Regions from separate parts of the Sporosarcina sp. P7 genome, predicted to be linked through region 3. Evidence: riboswitches for the same ligand, from Rfam matches in the RefSeq annotation. Region 3 holds a riboswitch; each other region holds the start of a gene.

Region 1 (8,121 bases), on a different contig from region 3:
AAGTACGAAATAGGTCTATCCCGACCAACTATTCTAGTATATATAGCCAGGTTATTGTATAATCAATAAATATTAACATTGTACAAAGCATGGACGTTGAAAAAACGGCAGTTTGTTCGTGTCAGTTGAAGATAAAGGAGAATTTCACTATGTGGATCACTAAAAAACACAAGGCCCAATCATTAGTCCGTCCCATTTCCACTACCCCTGTCAAATTGCAAGTTCCCACCAAAGAGGTTCAATTGCAGTTAGATGCTATTCAATTAAGAGAGCGGGATTTACAACTATTACGCGCGTTAAAAGATCCGATGAACGACCGGATTGATGAAATTGTAGAAGCCTTTTATTCTAGTGTGACAGCAGTTCCTAAATTGTCTCAGATGATTAAAAAGTACAGTACGACCGACTATTTACGTAAGACGTTGGCTGTACATCTCGCGGGATTATTCGACGGTGTGGTTGATGAGGCTTATTTACTCAATCGCAGTAAAGTAGCGGGTGCTCATGTACGCATAGGCTTGGAACCTAAATGGTATATCGCGGCTTTTCAAAACTTGCATTCAACGATGCTCGATATATTATTTGATTTAGAATTGGACCGTGCAGAAGAACGTGAAATGATCGTGGCGTTAAGTAAGATTTTGAATTTCGAAAAGCAGTTGGTTCTTGAGGCGTTTGAGAAGAGTACGAATGACGCAATTCATGCAAATCAGCAAGAAGTAAAAGATAGTGTCAAGCAGCAAATTGGTAGTATTGCGCTTGAAATTGAAGAGAAGTCCGAGTCCACATATGCGGCAGTCAATGATTTAATCGAGCAATCTACTACACTTGAAGGGAAAATTCAGGAGAGTATTGTCCGTTCCGAAACATCAGTCCATCAAGCGCAGTCTGGAATCGAACAGATGGCACAAATGGTGATCACTTCGGAGACGATTGTCAAGGAAACGAAAGGTATGGCGGCATTGATTGAAGAATTAAACCGCTCATCCATTCAAATCGAAGAAGTCGTTCAACTAGTGAAGAATATTGCGGATCAGACCAATCTTTTAGCACTGAACTCTGCAATTGAAGCGGCACGTGCGGGTGTTCACGGAAAAGGTTTTGCGGTTGTTGCAGATGAAGTCCGAAACCTAGCTGATCAGACGAAACGGTCGACAGATAATATTGCACAACTCGTCGCGCAGTCGAAAGCGAAGACGCGAGCTGTTCATGATGCGATAGATGCTGTCACGAAGTATGCGGATATGGGCATGAAAGAAACGGAAACAACTAGAGAGACTTTCCAGAATATCACCGAGACGGTTCATTTGACGATAGATGATATCCAGCATTTTTCAGATCATATGAAAAACTTGCAAAGTGTAGTCACATCAATTGGTGACGTATCGAAAGAAGTCGTTTCAACTTCTTATGAGTTAGAAGAAGCGATAAATGTCCTATAAAAGGAAGTGAGAATGAATGTTTTTGGCATGGAGCGAAATCAAAAAGAATAAATTGCGGTTTTTACTCATTACATCGATTTTGTTATTGGTGTCGTTCCTCGTGTTCTTCTTGTCTGGACTGGCGAATGGATTAGCTAGCATGAACAGGGAAGCGATCGACTCGTGGAAAGTCGATGCAGTTCTTCTGACAGAGGAATCCGATAAGAGTTTGTATGAGTCGGCACTTGATAAGAAAATAGCCGATGAACTGGATGCGAAAGAAACGGCTGTTGTTAGCCAAATGGGCGCCATCGCCAACAATGGGGAAACCAAGCAAAATGTCATGCTCTTTGGTATTGATAGAGAAGAGTTCATCAAGCCGGAAGTTAGTGAAGGGGACCCGACATTTTACGTTCAAAACGGTGTCGTGGCATCGAATGTGCTGAAAGATGAAGGCTTTAAGATTGGAGATACGCTCGAGTTATCTTCATCTGACACGAAACTGACGATTGTTGGCTTCACAGAAAAGGCTCGTTTTAATGCATCGCCTATTCTCTATATGAAGTTAAATGATATGCAGAAAATTAAATATGGTGACGCCTATACAATGAATAAAGACTTGGTTAACGCAATTGTCATCAGAGACAAAGACTGGGCTACACTTTCATTGCCGGACAATACGGAAATCATTGAAACGGAAACATTTATCGAGAATCTGCCGGGTTATACAGAGCAGAATTTGACGTTAGTGTATATGATTTACTTCCTGTTTGTCATTTCAGCGGCAATCGTTGCCATTTTCTTATACGTATTGACCGTACAGAAAATCAGCATGTTCGGTCTGATGAAAGCGCAGGGAATTTCCAGCGCCTATTTGGCTAGATCCGTTGTCGCACAGACATTCATTCTTGCGTTGATCGGGGTTGTCCTGGCATTTGGACTGACGTTGCTTGCGGGAAGCTTCCTGCCAAATGCAGTTCCTATTATGTTTGATATACCTACCATGATAATTTATGGATTGATCTTAATAGTAGTGGCAATTCTCGGAGCAGTCATTTCGGTTTGGACGATTATCCGAATTGATCCGCTCGAAGCGATAGGAGGGTAAACGATGGTACTGGAACTACGAAATGCAAAAAAGACGTTCGGTGAAGGCAATACGCTCGTTGAAGCGATGAAGGAGACCAACTTCTTAGTCGAACGTGGAGAATTGGTCGCGATTATCGGTCCGTCAGGTTCAGGTAAAAGTACATTCCTGACGGTGGCTGGTGCTCTGCAAACGCCAAGCGAAGGTCAAGTTATCATTAACGGTAAGGAATTATCGCAGCTAAATGAAAAGCAACGTTCAAAAATCCGTTTGCAGGAAATCGGTTTTATATTGCAGGCTTCTAACCTCGTACCGTTCCTAACTGTTGACGAGCAGCTTGAATTGCTAAATAAAGTGAAGAAAGACAATATGACCAAAGACGAGCAACGCAAGTTATACGAGGATTTAGGTATTACCAAGTTGCATAAGAACTATCCTTCTGATTTGTCTGGCGGTGAACGGCAGCGTGTGGCGATTGCTAAAGCGTTGTTCAGCAAGCCGGCGATTCTTTTGGCGGATGAGCCTACCGCTTCGCTCGATTCGGATCGGGCGTTTGAGGTGATGGAGTTGTTGCGTAATGAAACGAAGTCGAATCAGACAGCGACCATTGTCGTGACGCATGATATACGGTTGATTCAATACGTGGATAAGGTGTACAAGATGACGGATGGTGTGTTGAAGTTGGAGAGTTCGGCTGAGATGGCTTTGGATTCGACGGAATGAGCGGAATGCTTAATAAATAATGAAATAAACGCTTCGGAAGGCTGTTTTACAGCTTTTCGAAGCGTTTTTTTATTGGAGGATTTATTGGGTATGCTCATAAAATTGGGCGGAGCGCTCTATACAGGGGTTAAGCGCTCAATGCGACGTGTTATCCGCTCATAGTCTAGGCGCGAGCGCTCTATGCCACGCGTTAAGCGCTCTATCGACCGTGTTCATCGCTCATAGCCCACGTGCGAGCGCTCTAAGCACCAAGCATCATCCCAATAAACCGGCGACAATCTTCCGTGCAACCATGATATCCTTCGTTCCATGAACCAACATCCGCCCATCACGGAATAACACGAGTCGATGAGCGTTATATTCACAAGAAACCAAATAAGGATTTTGCTTTAAATTAGAGACAATACCGCGAATGGATTCGGCAAATGGTATCAGTTCCACTTGTCGGTGCTTCGGCCATGACAGTTGCACGGTGTCACGTCCGCACAGCACAGCAGTCCGAATGACTTCATTAGCAGTCAGATAAGGATAGACAGGGGAGTCTGAGCAACTTGGACAACTAGATTTCTTCATACTGTGCACATCCATTGCAGCACGTTCGCCTGTCCATAAATCGACGGATTCCAGGCGCGGTTCCATCGGTGCGCCCGTTATACACTTCAGCAATTCGGCGGTTTGACGGGCAGCCGTTGTAACGACGATTGGTGAGATGACGCCGACTGTATCGCATGTTAAAGACTGTGGTGGTAACGCTTCGAGTAGACAGTGCAAGCAGGGCGAGCCTTCTTTTACGCCAATAGGAAACGTCAGCCCGTAGCTACCGACGCAAGCACCCATGAAGAAGGGAATGCCCAGTTGTAACGCTGCGTCGTTTGCTAATAATCGTGTTTCGATATTATCTGTGCCGTCGAGAATGAACTGATGTCCTTCGAATAGGTCGAGAACATTTTCAGGTGTCACATCCGCCACAATTCCACGAACTTTCACATCGCTATTGATTGCGCGCAATCGGCTTTCCGCAGTGATCGCTTTCGGCAATTGATCGATGACATCTTGCTCTGTATATAATTGCTGTCTATGAAGATTGCTCCACTCCAAAATATCACGATCGACAATCGTTAGTTCGCCGACCCCTGCACGGACAAGCATTTCCGCTCCGGAAGAACCGAGTGCACCCGCTCCTAAGACGAAAACTTTTGCCTCGCGGATACGCTGTTGTCCAACTGGTCCGATAGGTGCAAATAGCTCTTGCCGAGAATATTTTCCGGTCAATTCGTCACAAGCCCTTCAGTTGGACTGCTTGCTACGCCGTAATCGCGGACTGGCATACGTCCTGCCTTATAACCGAGACGTCCTGCTTCAATCGCGAGTTTCATTGCTTCTGCCATCATGACGGGATTAGCCGCTTCCGATACTGCTGTATTCAGCAATACACCGTCTGCTCCGAGTTCCATCGCGAATGCCGCGTCTTTTGGAGAGCCGACACCGGCGTCAATGATGACGGGGACACTCGATTGCTCAATGATCAATGACAGATTCAGCGGGTTTAGAATGCCTCTGCCTGAACCGATTGGCGCAGCGCCCGGCATGATGGCATGAACACCTAATTCGCATAGTCTTCTTGCGAGCACTACATCGTCTGACGTATAAGGCAATACAATAAAGCCTTCCTCTAGCAGCATTTCAGTAGCGCGTAATGTCTCTACTGGGTCAGGAAGCAATGAACGGCTGCATCCAATAATTTCAACTTTCACCATGTCACAAAGTCCTGATGCTTTTGCGAGACGTGCGATATGTACGGCTTCTTCTGCTGTACTTGCACCTGCAGTATTTGGAAGTAATGTATAGCGAGTTAAATCCAATTGCTCTAGAAAATTGGGCTGTGACGCTTCAAAAATATCCATGCGTCGTACTGCGAACGTAAGGATTTCTGCTTCTGATACTGCAACTGCCTGCTTTTGTATTTCAAATGAAGGATATTTCCCTGTACCTAGTAATAACCGCGAAGAGAATTCTTTATCTGCAATTTTTAACATCTTCATCCGCCTCCTACAAAATGTATAATTTCAATTTGGTCCCGATCCATAATCGGTGCGTCATAGTGATCTTTTTGCAAAACCTCTTTGTTTTTCTCCACAATTAAAATACGATCACCCAATCCCAAGTGCTCAAGTAGCTGTTGAATCGTTGCTACTTCCGGAACGACCGAATAGGATTTCCCGTTCAGATCAATCTTTTTCATTATTAGACACGCCTCCTATTCTATAACTTTGTAAGATTTTTAGTGAACGCATAGGGGATAATACAGCCACGCCTGCTACGCTGTTTCGCTGTAAATCAGGCAAGTGATGCGGCTGAATTCCACCGATTGCATACACGGGAATCGAACTATACTTTGCGATAGAAAATAATTCTTCCGTGCCGCGCGCTGGTAGGCCGGGCTTTGACTTCGTCTCGAAAACATGCCCGTACAAGAGCCAATCTGCTCCTTCTGCCATCGCTTCCTTTGCTTCTTTAACTGAATGAATCGAGCACCCGAATTGTAGCTTGGGAAATTTCCGATGTGCATCCTGTAAAGACATGCCATAGCTAGTCAGCTGTACTTTCGTGAGATTCAGCCTGCTTGCTACGTCTGGTCTGGCATGTATAATGAGCTTTTCGAGTGGAAATCCACTATTCGCAAGACGCGTAATCAAATCTGTCAGTTGTTCGTCTGTCTTGGACTTCTCCCGCAAAATAATAGCATCTAGAAAATGTGCAGTCTGCTGCAAGTGGAGAGTCAGTTCATCAATCGAAAGACAGTCGTCGGTCACGCCAAGTAACTTCATTCATTCCCCTCCAATAGAAAAAACCACTTCCCGAATCGGAAAGTGGTGGATGTGTCGACAGAAATATATACGGAACGACTCGCCACTTCCCTCCGCAGATGCTAATCTGTTCAGGTAATAAGGGTTTCAGAGCCACACTCTTTTCTCAGTCCTTGTGAAGGATTCCCCTAATGGTCAAAATATTAAGTTTTCAGAACTAGCGTATCATGTATGAAGTAGAATGAAAAGAGTTTCTTTTATAATAGTAATAAAGCATCCAAATCGAGAATATCCACCGTTTTCATGCTGGACTGGCGAATCCAGCCGGACTCCTCGAATGCGCTAAGTTTTCGACTAATCGTTTCAGGTGTCGTCCCGAGGTGGGAGGCGAGGTCTTTGCGACTCATCGGCAATTCGACTTTCAATTGTTGTTGTTCTTCAGATAAGTCAGCTAGATACATGGCGATACGCGTTTCTGCTGCTTCCATACCGATCCGCGCCGCTCGTTGTTCTGTTCGAGCGAGGCGAGAGGAGAACTCCTCTAACATCTTTAATGAGATCGCAGGATGCTTTTGTAGAAGTTGTTGCATTTGATCACGTTGAATAATACATAATTCCACGGGTTCAAGTGTTTCTGCGTAGGCGTCATGAGGTTTGGCGTTGAATAACGACAGCTCACCCGTGAAATCTCCCGGTTCTAAAATTCGTACGAGTTGCTCTTTGCCGTTTTCTGAAAGGCGGTATACTTTGATTCGTCCTTTATGCAAAATATATAAACCTTCGGAGCAGTCGCCTTCATTGTAAATAATTTTTCCACGTGGATGCGAAGTGTTTCGCGCGAGTCCTACCACGTGTTTCATCTGTTCATTTTCCAAATGATTGAACAGCGGAACGAGCGATACACACATATTTTGATCCGTCGTATTATTGTGGGGCTGTTGACTCATTCACTTTCACCTCGCTTATATTTCGATTGGCTGGTTTGTCACTAGTATAGCGTATTAATCGAATGGCGTTCAATATAACCAGAAGTACACTTACTTCATGAATGAGCATTCCGGATGCTAGGAACACTTTACCTAACAGTACACCGGCCAACAGGAGGAAGACTGTGCCTACCGCAAAGAATGTGTTTTGTTTCATGTTATGGACAGTCGCTTTCGATAATGCATAGGCATGGGCGAATTGATCAAGCCGGTCCGCCATCAAGACGATATCAGCTGTTTCCATGGAAATGTCTGTTCCGCCTTTGCCCATGGCAAGCCCAATGTCCGCCGTGGCGATCGCAGGCGCATCGTTGATCCCGTCACCGGCCATGGCTACACGATGTCCTCGTTTTTTCAGCTTTTGAACAGCGGCGACTTTATCTTCAGGTAAAAGCTCCGCGTGGACACTATCAAGACCAAGTTGTTGACCGACGAGACGGGCAGTGTGGACATTGTCGCCAGTTAGCATAATCATTTGTTTGATACCGCTTCTTCGTAATTTGGCCAAAGCAGCCTGTGCTTCCGGACGGATTTGATCCGCTATGGAAATAATACCTGCGATCTTTCCATGAATGCTGACGAACACGGCCGTATTACCTGCCTTTTCCCGCTTAGATGCATAAGCTTCCACGTCACTAGAAATAGGTATACCTTGCGAGGCCATCAGTTTTCGGTTGCCGGCTGCGAGTTGCTTGCCGTCTACTTCAGCAAGAATGCCGTTGCCTTTCATAACGTTTGCGTCACGTGCTTGATGTGTCAAGCCAATCAAGCGCTTCTTTGCTTCGCGGACAATCGTTTGACCGAGATGGTGTTCGGACAATAGTTCAACTTCTGCAGTGAGGCGCAGTAGCTCTTCTTTTTCGATACCCCAACTATGGATATCAGTTACCTCTGGACGTCCTTTGGTCAATGTGCCTGTTTTGTCAAAGACGACTGTGTCGATTTTCGCCAATTGTTCCATCACGTCGCCACCTTTAATGAGCACACCATGTCGGGCACCATTACCGATTCCCGCTACGATAGAAACGGGAGCGGAAATGACAAGAGCGCCAGGGCAAGCGATGACGAGGAAGGTTAATGTCATTTCGATGTTGCGT
Region 2 (8,121 bases), on a different contig from region 3:
GTACTACTACGAACTGGATTAAGCTCAAGAAAATTTTACCAATTGGGGAAAGTACGTATTCATTCAATTGCGGTACTGCTTGCGGGAGAAAGATATTTACGATAATGCCGAAAATTATACCCGACATAAGACCGACTGTGATTTTTGTTGAAAGTTTCATAGAAAACAACTCCTTAAATCCTTATTGATATAGTAGGTTTAATATAATGAAATATATATGTTTTGTCAATGCTAATAATTCTAACTATTGAAAGAGTGTATACAAGTCGCCAAGTTTATTGAGTCTTGTTCAATAAGATCGAATGGTTTCACGATGAATTGAAACCACTACCTTAAGAAAGGGCAATTATGTATACAACTAATATTAAATCATGTAAGATACCCCTGTAGGTATGTGAGGAGGGACGAGATGAAAGAACAATCGTATGAAAATCATACACGGGTAACACCTTTGCAACACTATATTTGGTTACCATTAAGCGTTCTATTGATTTTGACAACAGCGATCTATGGAATTTATCAATTTGTAAAGCATGGTTTTTCAATGCAGATTATGTTATTATTCGCTGTCATCGTTCTTGCTATTATTCCAGGGATGCTTGCACGGATTTATGCGTTGTCTTTGCAAGATCGATTAATCGTCACGGAAGAACAGCTTCGTTACTTTATGTTGACGGGTAACCGTTTAGCTGCACATTTGACGAAATCACAATGGATTGCATTACGATTTGCTTCAGATGAAGAGTACGTGGTGCTTGCGAATCGAGCAGCAGTGGAAGATCTGTCACCTGATGAAATTAAGAAATCCATAAAATCATGGAGAGCAGATCATCAGCGTGTGTAATGAAAAAAGAGAGCACAGGATCTGAACTAGATCTGTGCTCTCTTTTAATTTGGTTACATATTCTATATCGCTAATTATCGATATATTGATAGCAAAAAGGCTGAAGATAAACTACATATCATGACAAGTAAAAACACCATATCTACCCCGGTATACCGTGTAGGATAATAATACGTCCTCGCAGCACCCATCTGATACTGTTTAGCTTCCATCGCCACGGCAATGCGTTGTGCGCGACGTATACTTTGGGCAAATAGAGGAACTGTATGGGACTGCAATCGTTCATATATACCTCTAAATCCTTTTGAAAACTGGATATTCCGTACTTTTAAAGCATTCCTACGAATTTGCAGCTCTTCAGTGACAGCAGGAATTAAACGAAAAGCTGCAATAAAGCTATAGGCATATTTAGACGGCAGACGAAACTGCTGCATCATAGCATAAAAGAATAGTACGGGTTGGATTGTTAAGATAAACGTAAAGCCGAAGAAGCCAAATGAAAGTGATTTACTCCCGAGCAACAGCGCGTGTTGAATACTCTCTTCGGAAATCTTGAGTAGTCCCCATTGCCACAACACCGTTTCACCCTTACCGAATAATAACATCGTCAATCCAGTGGACAGGAATGAAATGACTAACGGAATGGAAAGCAATAAAAGTTTCTTCAGTGAATAGCCGCTGAATATATAAAATAATATTCCATATAGAATAGCTTGTGAGATAGCAAAAGGTAAACTTTGATTCACAAGCGTAATGATCAAGAACGCAAAAAATACGATGAATTTTAGCGCGGGATTGACTCGGAATAGCCAGGTTTCGCGTTTAGGTGTGAACCAATTAAACACTCTTTGCACCACCAACTTCATTAGCCGTATGCACAACGCCGTCAACTACAGTCCAAACAGCAGTAGCGAAGTTCTCTACTATTTCCGTATCATGCGTAACCATCAAAATTGTCATGCCTTTCGTGCGCAACTGCTCCAATTTCTCAAGAATAGCGAATGTGTTTCGTGCATCCTGTCCAAAAGTAGGTTCATCGAGTAACAGGATATCCGTACTAGGAGTAAGGGCAGTTGCTACACTCAAGCGACGCTTTTGGCCCGTAGATAGTTGATAAGGATGGCGTGAAACGGAATCGGGCAGGTTAAATAAGCGCATCAATTCCTTTGCATACATGTCTGCATCGGCTTTTGGCATACCGTGCAAAGATACTGTTAATTCTTCCGTGATCGAGTTCGTTACAAATTGTAGTTCGGGATTTTGAAAGACGAGCGATAGACCTTTCGGGAGTTGCCGTTTCTTCTTTTTCCACACAATGGCTACGCCGTTCACTTCATAGACGCCGTTAGTCCGAAGCAATTGCATAAGAGATAAAAGCAATGTACTTTTACCAGAACCATTTTCCCCAACAATCGTAATCCAGTCACCGGCCTGTACAGTCGCATGTTTGGCGGAAATCTTCTCCACTAGACCACGATAACCGTGAAAATCCTCGATATGAATTTTCTCTTGTGATGAAACCACTTGACGATTTAGCATCATCAATTGAAATGCATCAGAAGTTTTATATTCTTCCCATACCCCTGGATACCAAATGCCATAACGTTTCAGTTCTTCCTGAAAGTTTGCAAAAATATCTGCAGGTGAACCGTCTGCTAGTATGACACCATGATCATTAAACAACACAACACGATCTACCCAGTCAGCAATCAAATCGATTTTATGCTCCACGATGATCACAGTTTTATCAGCGGTTGCTTCTTTAATAGAAGTCCAAATCTGTTGCGTGCCTTCCGGATCCAGTAATGCGGAAGGTTCGTCCAGAAATAGCACGTCCGGTTCCAATAATAAAACAGAAGCCAATGCCAACCGTTGTTTCATACCTTGAGACATTTCATTGATGGGCGTGTGGGCATCTATCAAGTGCAAGTCTACACGCTTCAACACCTCCTCAATAAGAGGTGCCATTTCTTCACGTGGCACCTGAAGATTCTCTAAAACGAATGCGAGTTCTTCATCGACGTAGGTCATACAGAACTGTGTATCTGGGTCTTGGAAAACGAACCCCCACGAGTCTGGTAACTGAATGCTTGTTGCTTTCATTGGCAGTTCGATAGAGTTCGGGATAATGCCACTCAGTACTTGAAGTAAAGTGGATTTCCCACAACCGCTAGGACCGAGCATGAGAACTTTTTCACCGGACTGAACAGAAAAGGAGAGGTCCTTAAAGACCAAAGCATCTTCTCCAGGAAACTTCAGTCGTAAATCGGTAACGCTGATGTTATTCATAGTTGGATCATACCTCCGCTTTTACTGATCAAGCATCGTATATTCTTTCTTATCGACGGGGCGAATTAGCGATGTCACACCTGTTGCTTCTAGCGCTTTTACAATAAACACAGCGAAAATACCTGTGAAGATGAATGCGCTGATTGCACGTAATCCGTATTTCACAATGAGTGCCCATGTTTCGAGTGCTGCGTAACCATAAATCAAATCAAGTCCGAAACTTGCAAGACATGACGCGACTCCTGCTAACCCTGCAATTAAAATAGAATAGCGTCGATAACGGAATGCAGCGAACAATAATTCAGCAGCAAGTCCTTGTGCGAATCCATACATCAATACTTCAATACCATGGCCGGCAAATGAAGACAAGGAAGCCCCTGCAATACTTGCGATGAATGCAGTACCGGGCTTTCGTAATAATAGGAAGGCAAACGGTCCCACCATGAACCACATACCGTAAAGCAGTTGACGTGCAACAGGCATGATCGGTTTGACGACAGTGTATAAATCATCCCAAAACTTCATGAGCACGCCAAATACAACGCCGATCATGATGGTGATCAATAAATCGGTAAACTTTAACTTTTTCAAACTCTTCCACTCCTCGTTATTTTTTATACAAAAAAGCCGTCTGAAGAGCAGACGGCCGAGGAAGGAAAGAGATTCCTGTATAATTCCATCGATCACGCTCTCTACGCTGGCATTACCCAGATCAGATTAACGGTCAGCAGAGGATTCATCTGCTATCTCAGCCTGATTCTCTCAAGCACCCGGACGGACAATCATGTAAGCAATTCTAGTATACAGCACGTTGAATTGTGTGGCAACTTATGAAATTACTAGACGTTCAATTAAATGCTGACAGTTCAAGTGGAACATATTGTATTGAAATCCTGATATACTAAAAGGATCAAACTGTTCATAATTATATTCTCGATATCATGCAAATAGAGTGTAAAAGGAGTTTTCACATGACAAAACATATAGCATTTATTGACGTGGAGACAACAGGCATGCGTGCCGAGACGAGTGAAGTAATCGAGTTAGGGGTTATGCTGGGAGAGTATGAAGATAATCGTATTGTTCGAGTGGCAGATGAGTATTGCGAGTTTCAAGAACCGTTCTATTCTATCTCCCCGATCATTACCCAGCTCACTGGCATTACCGATCAGATGGTCAGAGGGAAGTCGCTTGATATGGATAGAATACTAAAAATACTAGATCAAGCAGACGGTATAGTAGCACATAACGCATCATTTGATAGGGGCTTCGTTAGTCGACTATTACCTGAAACGCTCGACATGGACTGGTATTGCTCCGTTAGACAAATCAAATGGAAAAATTATGGATTTGAAAACGGCAAACTACAACAATTGCTGAGAGCGCACCGAATTCAAGTGCATAACGCCCATAGAGCGCTCGATGATGCGAAGAATCTAGCTGTGTTGCTGAACTCATCCAATCCCAACTTGGCGGATGATACATTCATCTCGTATTTGATGAATAAAGCCCCAATGAAGAAACCAGCAAAATCAAGATTTTAACTACTAGAAAGACCAGTCATCATGGGATGACTGGTCTTTTCCTTTTCGATACGACTCTTGGGTTACTGCGGCCATGTGGTTTCTATGCTACTACTATATTTAGTTGCGCGTCATGTCATTGATACAAAAAAATACAAAAATCTACTGTCCATGGAATAGTTTATCTAGATAAAAGGGTATGGTAAATAGAAGTATGTGACTTACTAAATAACTGAAAGGAATGAGAAGATGAAAGTAATTACAAAGAAGTCACATAAGAAGTTACGTCTTCTATTGCAAGCCTTTTTCGTCATGATGGGTGCAGTGATTACAGCGTATGGACTTGAGTCAGTCCTTATTCCAAACAATGTATCGGATGGTGGGGTTACAGGACTAAGTATTGTGGGTTCTAAAGTTTTTGGACTTCCGTTAGGTGTATTAATTGCGATTTTAAATATACCGTTTATCTTCCTTGGTTACAAACAGGTAGGTAGGCGCTTTGCAGCACTTTCTGTCGTGGGCATCGTATCCTTAAGCGCCAGTACAAGTTTAATGCATCATATTCCCATCATTGTTCAAGATGATACATTATTGATAACTGTCGTTGGCGGTATCATTATTGGAGTCGGAATCGGAATAGCTTTGCGTAATGGTGGAGCACTTGACGGTATTGATATGCTCGCAGTATTGCTTTCAAGAAAACTCCCATTTGGGACAAGTGATCTAATCTTATTCCTAAATGTTTTTGTCTTTATCGTCGTTTCAACTGTCTTTGGGCTGACTGGTGCGATTATGTCAGCAATTGCTTATTTCATCGCATCGAAAGTCATATCTATCATGGAAATTGGATTTAGTGGTTCCAAAACATTTAAGATTGTAACGGATCAACCTGAATTGATGATAGAAGAGATTCATGAACGTTTAGGTCGAAGTGCTACTTATCAAGTGGTGCAAGGGAGTTTCACGAATAAGGAATTCATAGAAATCACTTGTAATATTTATCATTTGGAAGATAGTAAAATGAAAGAAATCATTCGTGACGTAGACAAAAATGCATTTGTGGCGGTATATGAAGTTGCAGAAATTAAGCGGGGGAATTTTGGCGGGAGTCAACTACGTTAAGTGGGTGTAATTGAAAATATATTTGTCTGTAGAATATAATTGTACAGTAAGTAAGTCTAGCTTTGATAAAAGAGTGTAGGGATTAGAATATTACAACTCCGCAAAAAGAAAATAACAAACAATCACTCACTCATCTGTTTTAAAGGGAAAAGTATCTTGGAGACTAATCCCGCATGTGGAAGTATTATTATTAGTCCTTCACTAACGCAGTGATCTTGATGTTTATTCTTCTATTAAGGGAACATAAAAATCCAGATAGGTTCGCGCATTTAATTTATGGAAAACTGCTGAATTAAATTTCGTTTAACTTTTTAGAGTAGTAAGTTATAATGGAATAGACAATATATAGACTTGGATTAAGTTTTTTGTTTATATATTGCGGTCGCTCCCCGTATAGGGAGTGTGGATTGAAATTGTCGGGAGAGGTTGCAGAAGGGATATTTATTTCTCACCCTCTAAAAAATAAAACGAATCACGTAAAAGCGTCTGCATAGTAGCAGACGCTTTTTCAATCATAAAGTAAATTTTCGTACAAGCGCATTGAGTTCTTCAGCCAATCGGGCTAAATCGTCGGAGTTACTTGCTATTTCTTCTATTGCGCTACTTGCTTGTTGTGAAGATGCTGAAGTTTGCTCCACACCTGCAGCAGACTCTTCAGTAATCGCTGCAATCTCTTCGATGGACCCACTCATTTCCTGACTGCTTTCCGAAATATCTTGAAGGTCGTTCGAGATACTTTGGATCCGATTGACCATATCCGTTACGGCGTCACTTATATTATCAAATGTTTCATTAGTACGTTTTATTTGGATTGTCCCTTCCTCCACTTGCTTATATCCTTCTTGTAATGAATTGGTAACCATAGTGGACTCAGTTTGAATCCGATTGACGATTTCAGTGATATTGGTAACGGACGCGGAAGATTGTTCTGCCAGGGTCCGTACTTCATCGGCCACCACAGCAAATCCTTTACCGTGTTCACCAGCTCGAGCTGCTTCAATCGCTGCATTTAACGCTAACAAATTAGTTTGTGCTGCAATTCCTTGTATAACCAAAACAAGTTGGGAAATTTGTTGTGTATGCTTGTCTAATCCTTCTACGTTTGTCACTGCATTATGGACGATTTGATCGATAATCTTCATCTGTTCCAATGAAGAATCCATCACTTTGCTCCCAGTACTCGTCATGTTCAGCACTTCATTTGATGACTGCTGAATATGGACTCCGTTTTCATTGGCATCCATTACTTTGGAGACGAAGACTTCCATTGAAGTCGACAAACTACTTGCGTTAGTGGCTTGGGATTCAGTGCCGTAAGCCAAATCTTCCATTGTAGTAGCGATCTGAGCAGTACCTATTTTTATTTCTCCAGCAGATTGAGTCAGTTCTTCACTTTGTGATGAAACCGTTTGAGCCACAGTATGTATCTCATCCAATAGTTTGTGCGTATTATTACTCATCTCATTCGTAGATGCGAACAGTTGTCCAATTTCATCTCGCAAATTTGTTTCTAAAGGCGGACTGCTTAAATTCCCGGTAGCGATACGTTTCATTCGTTCCATTACCACGTGAAGAGGCTTGGAAATAGAATTGGCGGTAATGACAGCAACTACCATGCTCAAAAGAATAACTAAGGTTATTACACTTGTAACCAAAATCAATGTATTTTTGCCACTTGCAAGCAAATTCTTTTCAATATCAATAATGATGACTTCACGATCCTCAGCTGCTTTTTCGTATGAGTGCATTAAGCTGCGTGCCTCATCATTCGAGGCCAACAAATTACGTTCAGCCAACTCTTTGTTACCACGTTCATATTCCGCGAAAACATTTTCTGTGATGTACTCCCGCCATTCGACGGTTCTTTGAATCAAATCCTGTATTTCCTTCGAATTTTCCAGATCACTAACAGTGGTTTGATGCTTTACACCATCTTCTGTATATGTATCAAATATCTCTTTGTAGCTTAATTCTCCTGTCATAATATATCCCCTGGAGGAGGCGATTCGATTCGCCATACCAAGTGCCAACTGCTCGTCTGCAATTAATAGAGGCAACTCTTTTTCTAGAATGTTTTTCGTTGCTTCATTATTTGCGTGGAGGGTAGAGAAAATAAACATACCTAGTAAAACTATTAATAAAAGCACAATAGAGAAGCCTGTTAGTAGTTTTGACTTAATACTATTGAATCTAATCATCCGAAATCCTAACTCCTGTCTGTTTTTATTTCATTATACATCCTGATGAAGTTTAAATCTATGAAAATAGGTTAAAAGTCTATTACTTACACTAAATAACATATAGGTCTAGTTTCTTACAATATAAAGAGGTTAAAATCAATTA
Region 3 (8,121 bases):
AATTTATAGAAGATATCTTTTGAAGATGCGCCCATTGTCCGCATTAATTCGCGTAAGTTTTTATCCGACGAGCGTAAGCCGTCGAACACGCTGACGGTTATCGGGAAAAATGTAATGAGGACGGTGACCGCGACTTTACTCCAAATGCTGTAGCCGAACCATAAGACAAAAATCGGTGCGAGCGCAATGACAGGAATCGTTTGCGACGCGATGAGAATTGGGTAAAACGCTTGCTCAATTGGCTTCTTACTATACATCGCAATCGCCAGTGTGGATCCGATGATGATCGAAATCGATAAGCCGATCAAAATAGTTAAAGCAGTCGGAGGTAAGTGGTGGATAAACAGCTCCGTTTTCAGCTCCCATAATCTGATCAGAATTGCTGAAGGGGACGGGAAGAGGAAGCTTTTGTCGTAAAGACGTGCTGCGATTTCCCATACGCTAAGTACGATTGCGACGAAAAGTATCGACCAACTATACGAAGTCATCTTCTTCATAGCCGCGCCTCCGAACGAAGCTCGCTAATCAGTTGCTCTTTCAGTTCCATCAGTTCGGGTCGTGCCAAGTCCCGCGTCGTGCGTGGTCGGCTGAGAGGCACGACGACTTCGCGAATTGTCTGCACCGGCTTTTCAGCAAGTACAAAGATGCGATCGGATAGAAATAAGGCTTCGTCGATATCATGTGTGATGAAGACAATGGTTTTATCGAGTTTCTGCCATTGATCGATCAACCACTCTTGCATCGTCAGCCGCGTGATCGCATCGAGTGCGCTGAATGGCTCGTCCAATAATAAAATATTTGAGCCAGTCAGGATCGTTCGCAAAAAGGAAACACGTTGTCGCATCCCACCGGATAAGTTTCCAGGGTAGGCGTTTTCTTCTCCAACTAGTCCGAAGTCAGCGAGTAACTGGATGATTTCATCGGAAGAAGGTTTATGTCCTTGAAGTTCTACTGGTAATTGAACATTTTCTAGAATCGTTCGCCATGGCATGAGTAAGTCTTGCTGCGGCATATAGCCGACTTTGCCTAACCGCTTCGTTGCCACTTCTCCGTTCAATGAAATCTTCCCACTGTCAGGGTTCTCAAGGCCGGTGATGAGTCGGAATAACGTGCTTTTACCATACCCGCTTGGTCCAATGATGCTAACGAATTCGCCTTCTTTAACGTGCCAGTTAACTTGATCGAAAATAACAGTTGGTTTCGAAGCTTTCGTTGCTTGATAATGAAAAGAGACATTCATAAACTCTAAAACTTTATTCACCATATTCTTACCACTTCTCATTTCTTCAAAAAATTCACACAAAAAAACCACTTCTCTGTGCGAAGCGGTTGCATAGTACGGACAAAATCCGTCATATGTCCACTTCCCTCCGCTAGCATTATCTAGTGCAGGTTCAAGGGTTAAGGCGAACGCCTTTCTCAGCAAAAGCACCCCTAGTGTTTATCCAACTCTTATCGTTACATAGTCTAGTAAAGTAGTCAACTTCAATTTAGTAATTATTCTAGTAACAATCCGCAAACCTCTTGCATTTAATTGGTCATCTATGTAATATAATGACTAACAGACCGGAATGGTATTTCGGTCACTTTTAAAGGGAGTGTCATCATGGATCGCAGAGAAGAAATCATATTGGCGGCTGAAAAATCATTTTCGATGTTTGGCTATAAAGCGACGACGATGGATCAGGTAGCGAAGATTGCGAATGTAGGGAAGGGTACAATCTATACGTTTTTCTCAAACAAAGAGGAATTATTTCATTCGATTGTGTGGAAAATGGTTGAAGAAATGAAAGATATTTCTGAACGGACAGCGATAGAAGGAGCGTCTTTTCAAGAGAATGCCCATGCGCGTATTATGCAGTTGCTGAAATTTCGCGAGACGCATCAGTTATTCATTAAACTGATAGAAGAAGAGAAAGAGTTGCGCACACCTGCTGTAGGAGATGTGTTAACTACTATTGAGAAGGAAATAGTGAATTTCATTGCTGGAAAGATTGATCGCGGTATCGCAAAAGGTGAATTGAAGCCATGTGATAGCGAGTTAATTGCATATCTTTTATTCAAATCATATGTAGCACTAGTTAACGATTGGTCGAAAACGCACGATGACCAGCTGACGGAGAAGCAAATCACGGACGTGTTGAACCATACAATTTTCTCCAGTTTGTTAGTATGACGTGCGCATGACGGAATATAGAGTGAGGGTTTATACTAGATGAATAAAATTCGGTTCATAGTCAGACGGGATCTCCGGAATATCTTCAAGAATAAAGCTGCGCTCATTGTCATTGCGGCCATTGCGTTTCTACCTTCCCTTTATGCTTGGATGAACATCCTCGCCTCGTGGGATCCCTACTCCAATACGAAAGGCGTAGAAGTCGCGATCGTCAGTGAAGACGTAGGTGCGAAAATCGAGGATAAGGAATTCAATGTCGGGGATGAAGTCCTCGTCTCGCTGACTAAGAACGACGATCTTGGCTGGCAGTTTGTAACGAAAGATGAAGCGTTAAAAGGCGTGAAACACGGTGATTACTATGCTGCGATCATCATTCCGGAAGACTTCTCAGAGAATTTAAGCAGTATCGTAACCGATGATATGAAAAAGCCATCATTGGATTATTATATTAATGAAAAAATCAATGCGATTTCTCCGAAAGTAGCGGGCAAAGGTGCGTCTGCTATTGTAGAAAATATCGACAAAACATTCGTCGAACAAGCGAATGAAGCAGTCCTCAAGGTATTCAATCATCTCGGAGTAGAACTTGAAGGAAATCGAGTGAATATCGAAAAACTACGAGATGTAATTTATCAATTGGAATATGACATTCCTGAAATTTATTCAAAATTACAGATGGTAGATAAAGGCTTGGATTTTGCCGATTCATCTATCGACCGCGTAGATGTCGTACTGGACGATGTCGATGCCGTGCATGCCAATGCGAAAAAGTTGAACGCACGCTTGATCAATAAGTTGCAAGAGAATGAAAAGGCTGTGGATCACACGTTGCGCGTCATTACGTCTAACCTGGAGAGTGCACAGACGGCATTTCGCAAAGTACCTAATTTGACGAGCGAGCTGTCAGGCAAAGGGGAAGATGTCGATCGTCTTGTCGATTCGCTACGTGATAAGCAAGGCAAGTTGGAAGATACGAATGCGCGTTTAGATGATATTTACGATTATTTGAAAAAACAAGACCAGAATCTTAAAGACTCTACGAATATTAAAGATTTGCAAAGTACTTTGAATGATAGCGTCACAGATTTAAACCGTCTGAAAAAGAATTTGGAAACGATCATTTCCACTTTGCAGAATGGCACCAATCCGGCGACTGATTTAATTACGCAAACACAAGCGCTGTCTGACAAACTCGCTGAAGATATGGAAAAAATTAAAGGCAATTACGAAAATGTATTATCACCGCAAACTCAAAAGCTAATGAAGCAGTTGAATGAGCTTTCCGTAAATATGACGAGCGTATTAGATCGCGCGACTGAAGTAAACAGCAATGCGCAGAAAGTCGTTCAAAGCTTAATCGGTAAGCGTGAATCCATTGACTTCAGTAAATACCAGGAGCAACTCGACACTATGTCCACTGCGATAGAAAGTCAGATTGGTAAAATGGATACCGTCATTTCTGTTTTAGAAGCGGCAAGTAAAGTGACAGGCAATGACAAACTTGTCGGTTTGCAACAAAAATTCATCGCATTACGGGATCAATTATCGTCGACCAAACAGGCCATTGATAAAGTGCAAGCCGCTATTACTAAAGGGGAGAAACCGAGCCTCGAGTTGTTGAATCAACTAAACGGACAGCTACAGGCAAGCCAGCAGAAGATTGTCGATGCACGCAATCAATTCAATACGAATAGCCAAAATGCAATTCAAGATGCTATGGCACAACTACAAACTTTCGACGAAGGACTACGCGATCGGTTCAATGAACTTCAAGCCTCGAAGACAGAAATTGATGAGAAGCTTGCAGGATTGCTAGAAACAGCGGAAGATCCGAAGGTGACGATCGGTGTACTTCAAACGATGGTCGGCCGAATCGATAATGGACTTTCGGCAATTGGCTCCATCCAAAATGGATTAACGGATCTTGAGAAATTCATTAATTCGGATAAACTGTCCAATGAAATCGAACGAATCAAAACGGTTCAAGACAGCCTGTCATCTGCCCATTCATCCGTTGACGGTTTAGTGGGTCGAATCAATGAATCGAAAGCGAATGGCAAAAAGCATTTAGCTGAAGTCGATCGTGTATCTGGAGAATTGGATCGTTCGGTTGGAGAAGCTATCGATTTCGTCAATAGTGATTTGACAAGAAAGTATAAATCCGCGATCCGTGATGCAACGAATGCATTGTATGATGTGTCCGATGTACTGGATGAAGTAAATGGACGGATTCCACGACTGCGCACTGCGCTTGAAAAAGCAGAGGAAGGCGTGGCGCTTGGGAAAACAGATTTGGCGAAAGCGCAACAACTCTTCCCAGAAGCACGTGAAACCATTGAAACGATGGCAGAAAAGATTCGTAAGTTAGAAGAAAACGGAGACTTAGATAGGTTATTAGATATTCTTTCAACGGATCCAACAGGCGTCAGTAAGTTTCTGGCTGAACCGGTCGTCTTGAATGAACATGCGTTATATCCGATTCCAAACTACGGTTCAGCCATGAGCCCGTTTTACACGACACTTTCATTGTGGGTCGGTGCGTTGTTGATGGTGTCTACATTGAAAGTCGACATCCGAGAGAAGACACAATTCAAAAACTATCAAACCTATCTTGGGCGATTAATTATATTCGCTGGGATTGGCACGATTCAATCGTTGATCGTCACGCTTGGTGAGTTATTCATTATGAATGTCTACGTCGTCAACAAGCTGCCATTTGTATTATTCGGTGTACTGATCAGCGTCGTATTCGTTACGATCGTCTACACACTCGTGTCCGTATTCGGTAACACCGGGAAAGTCATCGCGATCATTTTAATGGTCATGCAACTCGGTGCATCAGGGGGGACATTCCCGATCCAGATGGCACCAGAGTTCTTCCAACAGATATCTGCATTTATGCCATTCACGCATGCGATCACCTTATTGCGTGAATCCATCGGTGGAATCATCTGGGCAGTAGCGTTAAAACAAATCCTTTATTTGCTCATCTACTTCGCGATAGCGCTTGGTGTGGGGCTTGGATTGAAAAAGTTTTTCAATAAATCGAGTGATAAGTTTATGAAGAAGGCGAAGGAAAGTAATATTGTGATGTGATGGAATGAAGACTGTACAGAAAGTGGTTTTACTAACTTTTTGTACAGTCTATTCGTGTGTAATTAGATTTTGGAGTCTCAATTAAATGGATATTCCGAAACTATTGCATTAAAATAGCTTCATTTGCTCCGAATTACTATTCTCACACGCTCCATTAACATACCCCATATCCCTAAAGCCTTTTGAACGCTTTTTGGCCATGTTTATAAGGGCATGAACTTTCTGGTCAATATAATCGTATACGCGTACTTCTTGTTTAGTAGAGTGGTTGCGATGTAACCGTCCTACGTATTGGGTCAATAAACCTTTCCAAGAGATCGGCATAGTTAGGAACAGCGCATCTAATCGAGGAAAATCAAATCCTTCACCTATATATTTTCCTGTCGCTATAATTAAGAGTTCTTCTTCGCTTGATAAATCACGGAGAAGATTTAATGCCTTCTTTTGTTCTTTTTTAGAGAGTTCTCCCGAAAGAACTATAATGTTTTTTGCGAATCCCTTAAACATACTGTGAAGTATATTAACATGGCTTATTCTTTCGGTCAGAATTAATGGCGTCCTACCTTCTTCCAATGCTAAAAGCACGTCTTCGAAAATAAGTCCATTTCGCTTAGTATCTTCTGCAATTTCATTGTACATTTGCTGTACATTTTCAGATGTAGTTTTATAAGAGGTTCTTCTTTCAAAGATAAGATGATGAAAAGGGCGAATGAGTGCTTGTTCTTTAGCATCTGTTTTATATAAAATTGGACCACATTGCATCGTAATTATTGGGTGAAGTCCATCTTTACGAGCTGGTGTGGCTGTAAGGCCATATACATACTTTGCTCGAACCATCTTCATTAATTGTTCAGAAGTATAAGCTGATAGATGATGGCATTCATCTATAATAATTTGACCGTATTGAGTGATAATAGGATCAATTCCGTTAGAGGTTAATGTTTGTATGGTGGCTACATCAATTTTTCCTGTAGGCATCCGTTTTCCACCGCCAAATTGGCCTATTTCCTTACGGGGTGAGTCTAGAAACAGGGAGAGCTGATCAATCCATTGATTTAGTAACTGTTTACGGTTCACTATGATAAGGGTATTAACTTTTTGTTCAGCGATAAGAGCAGCTGCTGTTACGGTTTTTCCAAATCCAGTGGCGGCTGCTAAGACACCGCCATCATGTGCTTGCAATTGTTGAAGTGCATCTACCTGTTGTGATGATAAGGTGCCATTGAAATCTGTTTTTATAGGGCTTCCTGCAAAGCGTTCATCTATCCAATCTAATTCAATTCCCTTAGAAGACATTAATTCCTGGATTGCCTGCTCACATCCTCTTGGAAGAATTAAATGAGAAGTAGTTTTATCGAAACAGTCAATCACCGAAGGTATGGTATACGTCGACAGTCTTTTTGCTTTTGCTTTAAAATACTCCGGGTTCCCAAATGAAGCTAAACTTTCGAGTTGTGATGTAAGTGCATCAGAAAGTTCTTCTAATTTGAAATGAATACCGTTCTTCTTAATGGCTGTTACGGTAGTTGGATATCCAGTAGCTTTATTAGAGGGAATTTGAACTTTTAGTAACTGAAGGTATTTGTAAACCATGTTCTTATCCACCTTATTTAAACAAGATAAATAAAGCCATTGATCTTCAAATGGTTGAAAGACTTCATCAACAAAAACGCTATTGCCAAGGTCTCGGGCATAGCGTTGTAGCGGTAGAGCGATTAGGTTTCCTAGGCTTCTAGTATTTGCAAGAGAATCCTGACTTGGAAATAAACGATCAAAGGAATCTAGCTCAGTAGATGTTTTCTTATCCGCATGTGCAATCAATGCTTTGCCAAGAGTGCGAGCTAATGAGGAAGGTAAGGCTTCTGAAAAGAAGAACCATACATGCGCTCCATTGCCAGAGCGGGATCTTTCAATGCTAAAAGGAAGCCGAATACTTCTACAAACATTTACGAATGCAAGTACATCATCCTGCCAATTCTTTTTATCAAAGTCTAAAACAAGAAACCAACAAGAGTTATCTACTAACAAGGGATATAGACCAACAATGTGCTTACCACTTAAATGATCATAAATGGTTTGATCTGTCAGAGGGGTATTGGCCTTATTCCGACGAACTGGTGAATATCCGCTCTTACCATCCTCCAACTTCCATCTAGTTGCATATACATCTGTTCTACCCCGAAATACACTTTGAAATAATTGAACTTTTTGTTGTGCTGTTGAAGTATTGGTAATTAAACTATTAGATTGTTTTATTTGAAGTTCTGGCAAATAATTTTGTACTATCATTTTTAAGTACTTATTCTCAGTCTGAAGTTTTTCTAGTTCTAGATTCATTTCCTGTTCAGATATCTTCATAACTATGCACCTCTTATAATTCAATTCAGTGATTCGTTATACTTAGTGTACTAATAAAGACAGGGCGAACACAAGAGGATTCTCAATATTCATTTTATTTAAATTGTATTTGATTTACAAAACATGTAGAAACACACTTCTCACATCAAATCCCAAACCGTCTTGATAATCTCATCGCACTTCTTCACAAATAGTGAACTCTCAAAAACAAATGTATGCAGAGTTCCATCTTTTAACTCGACGGTAATTCCGTTCGGCACAATGCCTAACACGTAGGAGGAGTCAATATTATTGATGTCGGCAATATCGAATTCCAAAACATCTCGTTGAAAATGCATATTGCGTGGCTGGAAGATGAAACGCTGATTGGTAATAAATAAGTTGCCACTGACGTAATCTATACTCTTTCGCAAGTCCACAGGTAATTCATATTGGACTTTTTCGTTTTCTCGAGAATTCGTCATCCAGATCTCTCCTCTATGGATTTTATC
Region 4 (8,121 bases), on a different contig from region 3:
CAGAATCTTGCTCGCGAATCACGTGATGGTACACAGCGTATGGGTGATAGAATGTTAAACATTGCAGAAGCCATTTACAAAATACCTGTGTTAACTACTTACGCCCAAAAAATTCGTGATAAACAAGCTTTTGGCCATCCAGCCATTGTTTTTACGATGATCGGACATCATCTTCAAGTAGAAAAGAATACAACGGTTTTATATTACTTATACTCGACGGTTGTTAGTCTTGTGCAAAATGCTGTACGGGCAATCCCGCTTGGACAAACTGCTGGACAGAAAATCATTTACACTTTTCAACAACAACTTCAGCAAACGACAGACAAAATAATGGAATTAGACGAAGAAGAGTTTGGCGTTGTATCGCCAGGCCTTGAGCTTTCACAAATGCAACATGAACGTGTCGGGATACGTATTTTTAGTTCGTAATAAATGAAATGAAATTGATAATAAGGATGTGCTTAGAATGGGACCAATTAAAATAGGTGTCGGTGGACCAGTTGGTGCGGGAAAAACCATGCTTGTTGAAAAAATTACACGCGCGTTAGATGGCGAAGTGAGTATGGCGGTTATTACCAATGATATATATACGAAAGAAGATGCCAAATTTTTAGTTGCGAACGGTATTCTTCCGGAAGACCGTATTGTCGGCGTGGAAACAGGAGGCTGTCCACATACGGCAATTCGTGAAGATGCTTCGATGAATTTCGCTGCGATTAATGAATTGAAAGAAAAACATTCCGACCTCGAGTTGATTTTTGTAGAGAGTGGCGGTGATAACCTAGCGGCTACTTTCAGTCCAGAACTCGTAGACTTTTCCATATATATAATTGACGTAGCGCAAGGTGAAAAAATCCCGCGCAAAGGTGGACAAGGAATGATTAAATCTGATTTGTTTATTATTAATAAAACAGATTTGGCACCATACGTTGGGGCGAGACTTGAGGTAATGGAGTCCGACACAAAAGTATTTAGAGGAAATAAACCTTTCTTTTTCACCAATTTAAAAGATGATCAAGGACTAGATGAAGTGGTTGAATGGGTCAGAAAACACGCTTTGTTAAAAGGACTAGGACAAGATGCCTGAATGGACAGGTGTTCTTGACCTTGTCATGGAAAACCGACAAGGACGCTCCGTGGCGAAAAGCGTTTACTTTCAAGGTGCATTTAAAGTGATGCGTCCCGTCTATTTCAATAAAAATAGTTATCCATGCTATTATTTATTGAATCCTGGCGGTGGCTATTTAGATGGAGATCGGTATCAAATGAAAGTCACGCTTGGTGAACGAGCGATGCTGACGTTGACGACCCAGTCAGCGACGAAAGTATATAGAACACCGACCGAGCAAGTCTATCAAGAAACAGTCATTCGTATGAAGAAGGATAGTTATCTAGAGTACTTACCGGATGCACTTATTGCATACAAAGATGCCAGTTGCTATCAAAAAAATAGTATATACATGGAAAAAGGAGCAACTTTGCTGTATGCTGAAATTTTGACTCCGGGCTGGTCGCCGGAAGGAGAAAAATTCAGCTATGACATGCTCCGTTTGAAAACCGAGATTTATATGGAAGGTCAACTTGTTGTCTTTGACCATATAAAACTTCATCCAGCGTCACAAAATATGAATGAGTTAGGCTTTATGGAAGGATACACACATTTGGGTTCCTTAATTGTCGTTGGAGAAAAAACGAATGATGCTCTATTGGATCGATTATATGAAACTCTTCAACAAGAGGCTGGAGAATTTGCATTCGGATTGTCTAAGCTTGCCGTTCCCGGCTTCACTATACGCATTTTGGCAAACTATACACAAGTCGTAGAGCGAATTATTTCAGTCTGCCACCACGTAATTAGCGAAGAATGGGATCAAATGAAACCAAGTTTTTTAAGGAAGTACTAGAAAATGCCCGACAATTCAATGAGTTGTTGGGCATTTTCTGTCCGTTATGCTATTACTGCAGAAATTAATATGCATGGAAAGTAATAAAGAAGGCTAAATTATTCCGTATATATTCTGCAGTTTGTTCAAACAACTTTGTCACTGTTCAAATGATTGAAACACAAAAATTAGGGTATTATTATACATACGTGGTGTGTCATTCGTAGGATTAACCATGTCCGTCAAGTCAATAGAATGTATAGCAGTCTTTGCGTGTATTGGTTCAACATTCACGGTAATTATTAAAGGCTGCAATAAAGTTGTTACACATGTGTGAAGTTGATCTTCCGCCTGGTAGTGAGTGAAGATGTAATAGAGTGTACGGGAAGTAAGTTCGCTACGACTTACGGTGTTTGGACCATATATTCGAATGATATAAAGCATAGTAGAATATTAATGGATTTGACAACAACCTATTGCTAAGTTATATTAGAGTTTAAATTTTTTTAAAGGATTTTTACGTGAGCAGGAATGATGGGTAATTAAACTTCAGGCTAGAAGGCTTGAATTAGTAGTTATGGATAACGTAAGATGAGCCATTTTATAAAAAGAGGCTTTATACTATTTTTGGAGGTGTTCCCTGTGGTAGATGACTTTGAAGCAGAAAAAGTTTTTGAAGACAGGCAGTACGAGCGAATTCAGTTTAAGCTCATCTTAGAAGGTCGTAAGTATAAAGGTGACTATCATGACGGTAAAATCCAATGGCTTAATCCACATCCCAAACATGATGTTGGCGAAGAAGAAGTAATTGCCATAGAGGATAAAGTTTTGGAACTTCTATCAGAGCAAGGGATTCGAAGTGAAGCGGATGATATTGAGATCGAACAATCGAATAGCGGAAGTCAAACTCGACCACTTCAGTCATTTAAATTGAAGATTCAAGGCGAAGAATTTAAAGGTACATTCATTAATGGCAAAATTGAATGGTATCATCCTAAACCACGACGTAAACTAGAAGAAGAGCGCGTAAAAAAAATAGAAGAAGATGTTGAGAAAAAGCTAAAAGAACATCTAGAATAACAAATTGACACTTCGTGAAATCTGCCGAATAAACGTATTCGATTGAGTGAGACAAACATAAGGTCTTCTGCCAATCACTGTGTTGTATGTAGGCTACGTGCAATCTCAATTCGTTTGACCTTTCTGACAAGTTAAGACTACAATGAATATACAAATGAAATAGTTGTTACCGCTAGGGGTGCTCTGTGGAGCTGAGAGAAGCATATGCTTTAACCCTTTAACTTGATCCGGTTCATACCGGCGTAAGGAAGTGGTGTAGATGTTACTTAGCTTATTTCTGTGCTCTGTGATGTCTCTCCGCCACTTCTTGTCAAGAAGTGGCTTTTTCATTTATCACGAAAAAGGGGAGAGTATACATGAAGTTTACAGAACGTTTATTAGAGAAGACATTACCGATTTGGAGACAGAATCATAGTCACCCGTTTGTCCAAGAGATTGGAAATGGTCTGTTGGATCAGGAGAAGTTTCGTTTTTATATGGTGCAAGACTATTTGTATTTAATTGACTACGCGAAAGTGTTTGCTGTGGGCACGATGAAGGCTACGGATGTAGAGACGATGGGTAAATTTGCTGCATTGCTTAACGGTACACTACACACTGAAATGGAACTTCACCGTCAATATGCAGCACGCTTTGGCATTACCGAGGAAGAGCTCGAGAATGCTCAGCCGTCTCCAATTGTCCTAGCGTACACGCACTATATGCTACATGTAAGTCAAAACGGCTCTCTAGCGGAAGTTGTCGCTGCATTATTGCCGTGTGCGTGGAGCTACTGGGAGATCGGCAAAGAGCTTTCGGAATTGCCTGGTGCGCTGGAACATCCATTGTATGGTGACTGGATTCGCATGTATTCATCGGAAGACTTTGGCGAGTTGGCTACTTGGTGCTTAGAATTAATGGACGAAACTGCAGAAGGCAAGCCTGAATCAGAATTAGTGAGGTTAGAGGAGATCTTCCTTAATACGACTCGATATGAGTATATGTTCTGGGACATGGCCTACACGAAGCAAATGTGGCCTGGTATGCATGAAGGACAGATGATTACAAATTAATATAAAAGAAACGTCCGACTATTTAAGTTGGATGTATTTCATTTAGAATTGAATGGATATAAACAGCGCATGCTATTCCTAAAGGAGGTGTGCGCCATCTTTGCAAAAATAGGTTTGGCACTTGGAGTTTTATTGACAAGTGGGTCGGGTACTAGTGATGAGTCAGCTGCTGCACTTAGTAAAGTGGAAGTACCGGCATACGCCAAATGGTCAAGGCTTGCGATCAAACAAACGATGCTCAAATATCCTCATGCAGATATCAAGGATTATTTGCATATCGCAACCGACTCAAAAAAAGTTACGGGCGTGGAGAAATTTCAGCTTTGGTTAAAAGAGGAAGAGCGGGAATTCGGTGTAATAGTGACTGTCACCTATTCAGCTGAAACAGGTAAATTTATTCGCATCGATTTTCAAGAAATACCTGTTCAATAAGCCAATGCCCCTAGACCATATAACATGGTGTAGGGGCGTTGGTTTATTCGGGATCTCTTTGATAAAAGAAATTGGGAGTGATAATGTCATTGGCAAACCGTTTGTGATAGACATGGGTAGCGGCGGGTGATAGTGGTGGAATGAGCCATACCGAGTTACCTGTCACTTTTCTTCCTGCACTTTGCTCTTTCTTTTCGAACGATTTGAATTGTTTAGCTGCGGTATGATGATCAACAAGTGTGACGCCTTCTTGCTGGTAGGAATGTAGAACGGCTATATTCAACTCTACAAGTGCTTTGTCTATCCAAAGAGATCGATTGGATTTCGTGTTAAGGTCCATCCGTTTGGCGACAGACGGCAAAATATTATAACGGTCCGCATCTGCAAGATTACGCGCTCCAATTTCCGTACCCATATACCAGCCGTTAAATGGTGCCATGGGATGTTCAATTCCACCGATATCAAGACGCATATTGGAAATGATCGGAACAGCATACCATTTTGTATGCAACTCAGAAATTCCTTTGATTTCGGAATGACTGATAGGTACCTCTTTTACTAACGACTTTGGCAATTCAAAAAGCCGCGGAGATTTCCCATACTCTTGAATGACAAGCGGTAGTACATCAAAAGGTGTTTTGGCTCCTTGCCAACCAAGGCTTTCACATAACTTAGTCATTTCAATGGATGTAGAGTCACCAATGTTGATTTGTTCTTCTCGTGAAAGTCCTAGTTCATCATAACAACTGTGAATAAACTGGACTGCTTCTTGAAATAGCTCAATTCTATTTACAGATAGCACCATAATCGTCAACTCCATATACAAGGTGTAGCATCTGGCAAATACGATGAGCTGACATAATTTCGGCAAATTACTGACTTTTCATTTAATCTGAGAGTAAACGGCGTATCATTTCTTGTCCTGCGTCTTTTGGATAGGATCGGTATAGATGTCCTGATAAGCGAACTGGATCACCGAAGAAATACCGTTCATATTGCGTTTGTCTTGTGCCGAACGAACTCATCGTCAAATCCCAAGCCAACCGAAATAGTTGTACACGTTCTAACGCGGTTTTCGTAGCACCTTGTAGGTACTTTGTGAGATCAGGTTGAATAGCCGAATGAAAATCCTTATCGGTAGGTAGCGCAACCATCCCACTCGCTCCAATTAGCTGAATGATTTCACTAAAACGCGGATAGACTTTTGGGAAAATATTGCTAGCTATTTGAAGTGGTATCGCACTTGGACACATATAACCCCATTGATCGGGTAATGCATCGGCTTCGGATTTATCTCGCAAGGCTTTCATCGTTTCGAGCCCTATAATTATTTCAGACAATTTCTCTTGAATGTGGAGATATTCCGCTATATTAATCGTTTGGACGAGTTGCTCTGCCAAATTTAATATGAACTCCGTCTTGACGATCTGTCTCGTAATGACTTGATGGGTAGCAAATGGATGAAATGAACTCATTGAGAAAAATTCTGAAGCTACTTCCTTATTGTGATGAAAGAATACACGCTTCCACGGGACGAGAACATTATCGAAAACAACTATAGCATCCATCTCTTCAAACCGTGAACTCAGTGGGTAATTAAACGTAGAATTCCCGCCTACAAATGATTCCCTGCAAAGAAAACGTAAACCTTCTGTACTGGAAGGAATGGAAAAGGCGAAAGCTTCATCAGGATCCCCAAGAAATGAAGGCGTGCTGAACACCAACACTTCATCCGTCACGCCGCCCTGTGTGGCTAGTAGCCTTGCTCCTTTAATGATGAGCCCTTCAGATGTCTTGCCTACAATCTTCGCGGAGATCGGTTCATCTGACGTATTAAAGGCATTCTGTGATCGGTTGACCTGCGGTGTAATAAAGGTGTGAGTAAAAGATAGATCTTCTTCTCGCGCACGTTCATACAGCGCTTGAATATGTTCTGGAAAACAGTTTTCTTTGCCGAGCAAGTGAGGGGAAGAAGAGGCAAAGCTCATAATCACAGTATTGAGGTAATCTGGACTTCTACCAAGTAAGCCACAGGAAAGTCTTGCCCATTCTTCTGTCATAACTCTTCGTTTCTGCAAATCCATTTTAGTTTTCGGTTGTAAGTAAGAAAGTCCAATTGGCTCGTTTGTGACTGGTGAGGCGTATGTCATGAGAGCCTTATGTGCAGGTGATAATTGTAAATTATACAGAGAAGCCTTTGTTTCAATAAGCCCTCTAAAGGCTGGATGTTTAGAAATAGGTCCTTTTAATTGCTGTCCATCTAGCCAAATCTCCGCGTCCTGCTCATTTATTCTACGCACAAACTCGTTGCCATTTATAGCACCCATACCATTCCTCCTGAATTTTCTAGTTGGTATAGTATATTATGAAACCTTCAAGGATGATCAAAATGTTCTCAGGCAGAACAATAGGTAATAGTTTTGATATAATACAGAAAGAGTACATAGGGAATGTATCCAGATCAGCGAAAGGCGTGTGTATGTTGAATAAAGAAATGGTAATGAAGTATATTGTGGCGTGCACAAATCTATATGGGATTGTGCCTATTGAAAAAGTAATGGAGATTTACAATGATCAAAATGAAGAGAAGATTTCATTGGATGAAGTGGAAAGATTATTGCAAACTAAGCGAGTGAAAGAGAAACTAGAGGAGAGCTTCGTCTATATTCAATCAAACGAATTTGTAGCTGAAGCGACAAGCGAAGAAGCCGAGAAGGACAACCTAAGACAAAACGCAGCTAGAAAGCCGTATTATATACCTGGAAGAGAAGAATTATTGTGTTTCATTGACGAGGAGTATGTACAAGAAACGCCCGAGCAATTACTAGTGAAAAATATGTTAAAAGAGGATTTCGGTGATCAATTGGATGTAGACGCAGAAGTCTCAGAATTAGTATATAATTTGCAAGTAAGTGGCGGTGACTTCATGATGGAACTGTCCTCATTTATATCCCGTCTGGAGCTGACTATTAAAGAATCCGAGCGCTATATCCCTGCGATTGTCGCAGTAGCGGATACGACTAGATTATGGGAAAACCGTGGACATACTACGAAAGAATTACAGCAATACTAATTAGTTCATTTAAATAGACAATGCTCAACCTAGCAAGATAGAATAAGGGTACATTAAACACTTGGGAGGATATCATTCATGACTTTAAAAGAATTAACTGCAAAAGAAGTACAAGAGCAACTAGAAAGTGGTAAAGAATTGAATATCATCGATGTACGCGAGGATGACGAGGTAGCGGAAGGTATGATTCCAGGCGCAGAACACATCGCCCTCGGTAATCTGCCAGTCGAAATGCATGACTTGAATGCTGAAATACCTTACATTCTCGTATGCCGTTCAGGCGGCAGAAGCGGTCGTGCGCAAGAGCTTATGGCTGACGAAGGCTTTGATGTAACAAACATGGTAGGCGGCATGCTAGCGTGGGAAGGTCAAACAAAATAATATACGAATCCAAAGCTGTCGTAAGAAGTGAAAAACTTCTTACGACAGCTTTTTTGTGCGCACTTTCGTCTGTACGGAGTAGTGTTTGCTAACTCCATGGTATACACACGCTTATCGCTTTGCTTGTATTTCCAAAAAAACGTCATTCGCTAACAGATCTCACAGTTCTAATGTAGGGAAAGAAGTATAAGGAAAGTGGGTATCAGCTAGAGCGGATTGA

What was found. A riboswitch is a leader RNA that binds a small molecule or an ion and turns the genes downstream of it on or off. The one in region 3 is predicted to bind thiamine pyrophosphate.
Region 1: it holds a riboswitch for thiamine pyrophosphate, as region 3 does, so the genes downstream of both, CSV60_RS04825 (thiamine phosphate synthase) here and CSV60_RS13880 (ABC transporter ATP-binding protein) in region 3, are expected to answer to the same signal.
Region 2: it holds a riboswitch for thiamine pyrophosphate, as region 3 does, so the genes downstream of both, CSV60_RS07770 (ECF transporter S component) here and CSV60_RS13880 (ABC transporter ATP-binding protein) in region 3, are expected to answer to the same signal.
Region 4: it holds a riboswitch for thiamine pyrophosphate, as region 3 does, so the genes downstream of both, tenA (thiaminase II) here and CSV60_RS13880 (ABC transporter ATP-binding protein) in region 3, are expected to answer to the same signal.

What each region holds. Positions count from the first base shown of each region.
Region 1 covers NZ_PDZF01000003.1:111,850-119,970, forward strand. The annotation lists gene CSV60_RS04790 (hypothetical protein) at 1-13, shown strand, start outside; gene CSV60_RS15820 (globin-coupled sensor protein) at 150-1,442, shown strand; gene CSV60_RS04800 (ABC transporter permease) at 1,459-2,529, shown strand; gene CSV60_RS04805 (ABC transporter ATP-binding protein) at 2,533-3,231, shown strand; gene CSV60_RS04810 (ThiF family adenylyltransferase) at 3,487-4,503, opposite strand; gene CSV60_RS04815 (thiazole synthase) at 4,500-5,273, opposite strand; gene thiS (sulfur carrier protein ThiS) at 5,270-5,473, opposite strand; gene CSV60_RS04825 (thiamine phosphate synthase) at 5,460-6,059, opposite strand; TPP riboswitch at 6,130-6,238, opposite strand; gene CSV60_RS04830 (Crp/Fnr family transcriptional regulator) at 6,296-6,985, opposite strand; gene CSV60_RS04835 (heavy metal translocating P-type ATPase) at 6,963-8,121, opposite strand, start outside.
Region 2 covers NZ_PDZF01000006.1:82,886-91,006, reverse strand. The annotation lists gene CSV60_RS07790 (dicarboxylate/amino acid:cation symporter) at 1-160, opposite strand, end outside; gene CSV60_RS07785 (DUF6526 family protein) at 410-844, shown strand; gene CSV60_RS07780 (energy-coupling factor transporter transmembrane component T family protein) at 919-1,689, opposite strand; gene CSV60_RS07775 (ABC transporter ATP-binding protein) at 1,682-3,133, opposite strand; gene CSV60_RS07770 (ECF transporter S component) at 3,155-3,724, opposite strand; TPP riboswitch at 3,806-3,917, opposite strand; gene CSV60_RS07765 (exonuclease domain-containing protein) at 4,105-4,677, shown strand; gene CSV60_RS07760 (YitT family protein) at 4,906-5,778, shown strand; gene CSV60_RS07755 (methyl-accepting chemotaxis protein) at 6,291-7,976, opposite strand.
Region 3 covers NZ_PDZF01000017.1:373-8,493, reverse strand. The annotation lists gene CSV60_RS13885 (ABC transporter permease) at 1-497, opposite strand, end outside; gene CSV60_RS13880 (ABC transporter ATP-binding protein) at 494-1,264, opposite strand; TPP riboswitch at 1,349-1,446, opposite strand; gene CSV60_RS13875 (TetR/AcrR family transcriptional regulator) at 1,607-2,176, shown strand; gene CSV60_RS13870 (YhgE/Pip family protein) at 2,216-5,272, shown strand; gene CSV60_RS13865 (DEAD/DEAH box helicase) at 5,381-7,630, opposite strand; gene CSV60_RS13860 (GRAM domain-containing protein) at 7,771-8,094, opposite strand.
Region 4 covers NZ_PDZF01000001.1:215,104-223,224, reverse strand. The annotation lists gene CSV60_RS01200 (urease accessory protein UreF) at 1-429, shown strand, start outside; gene ureG (urease accessory protein UreG) at 467-1,087, shown strand; gene CSV60_RS01190 (urease accessory protein UreD) at 1,080-1,904, shown strand; gene CSV60_RS01185 (YheE family protein) at 2,526-2,963, shown strand; TPP riboswitch at 3,128-3,229, shown strand; gene tenA (thiaminase II) at 3,320-4,015, shown strand; gene CSV60_RS01175 (DUF3889 domain-containing protein) at 4,064-4,447, shown strand; gene CSV60_RS01170 (nitric oxide synthase oxygenase) at 4,491-5,252, opposite strand; gene hpaB (4-hydroxyphenylacetate 3-monooxygenase, oxygenase component) at 5,335-6,774, opposite strand; gene CSV60_RS01160 (hypothetical protein) at 6,837-7,520, shown strand; gene CSV60_RS01155 (rhodanese-like domain-containing protein) at 7,599-7,901, shown strand.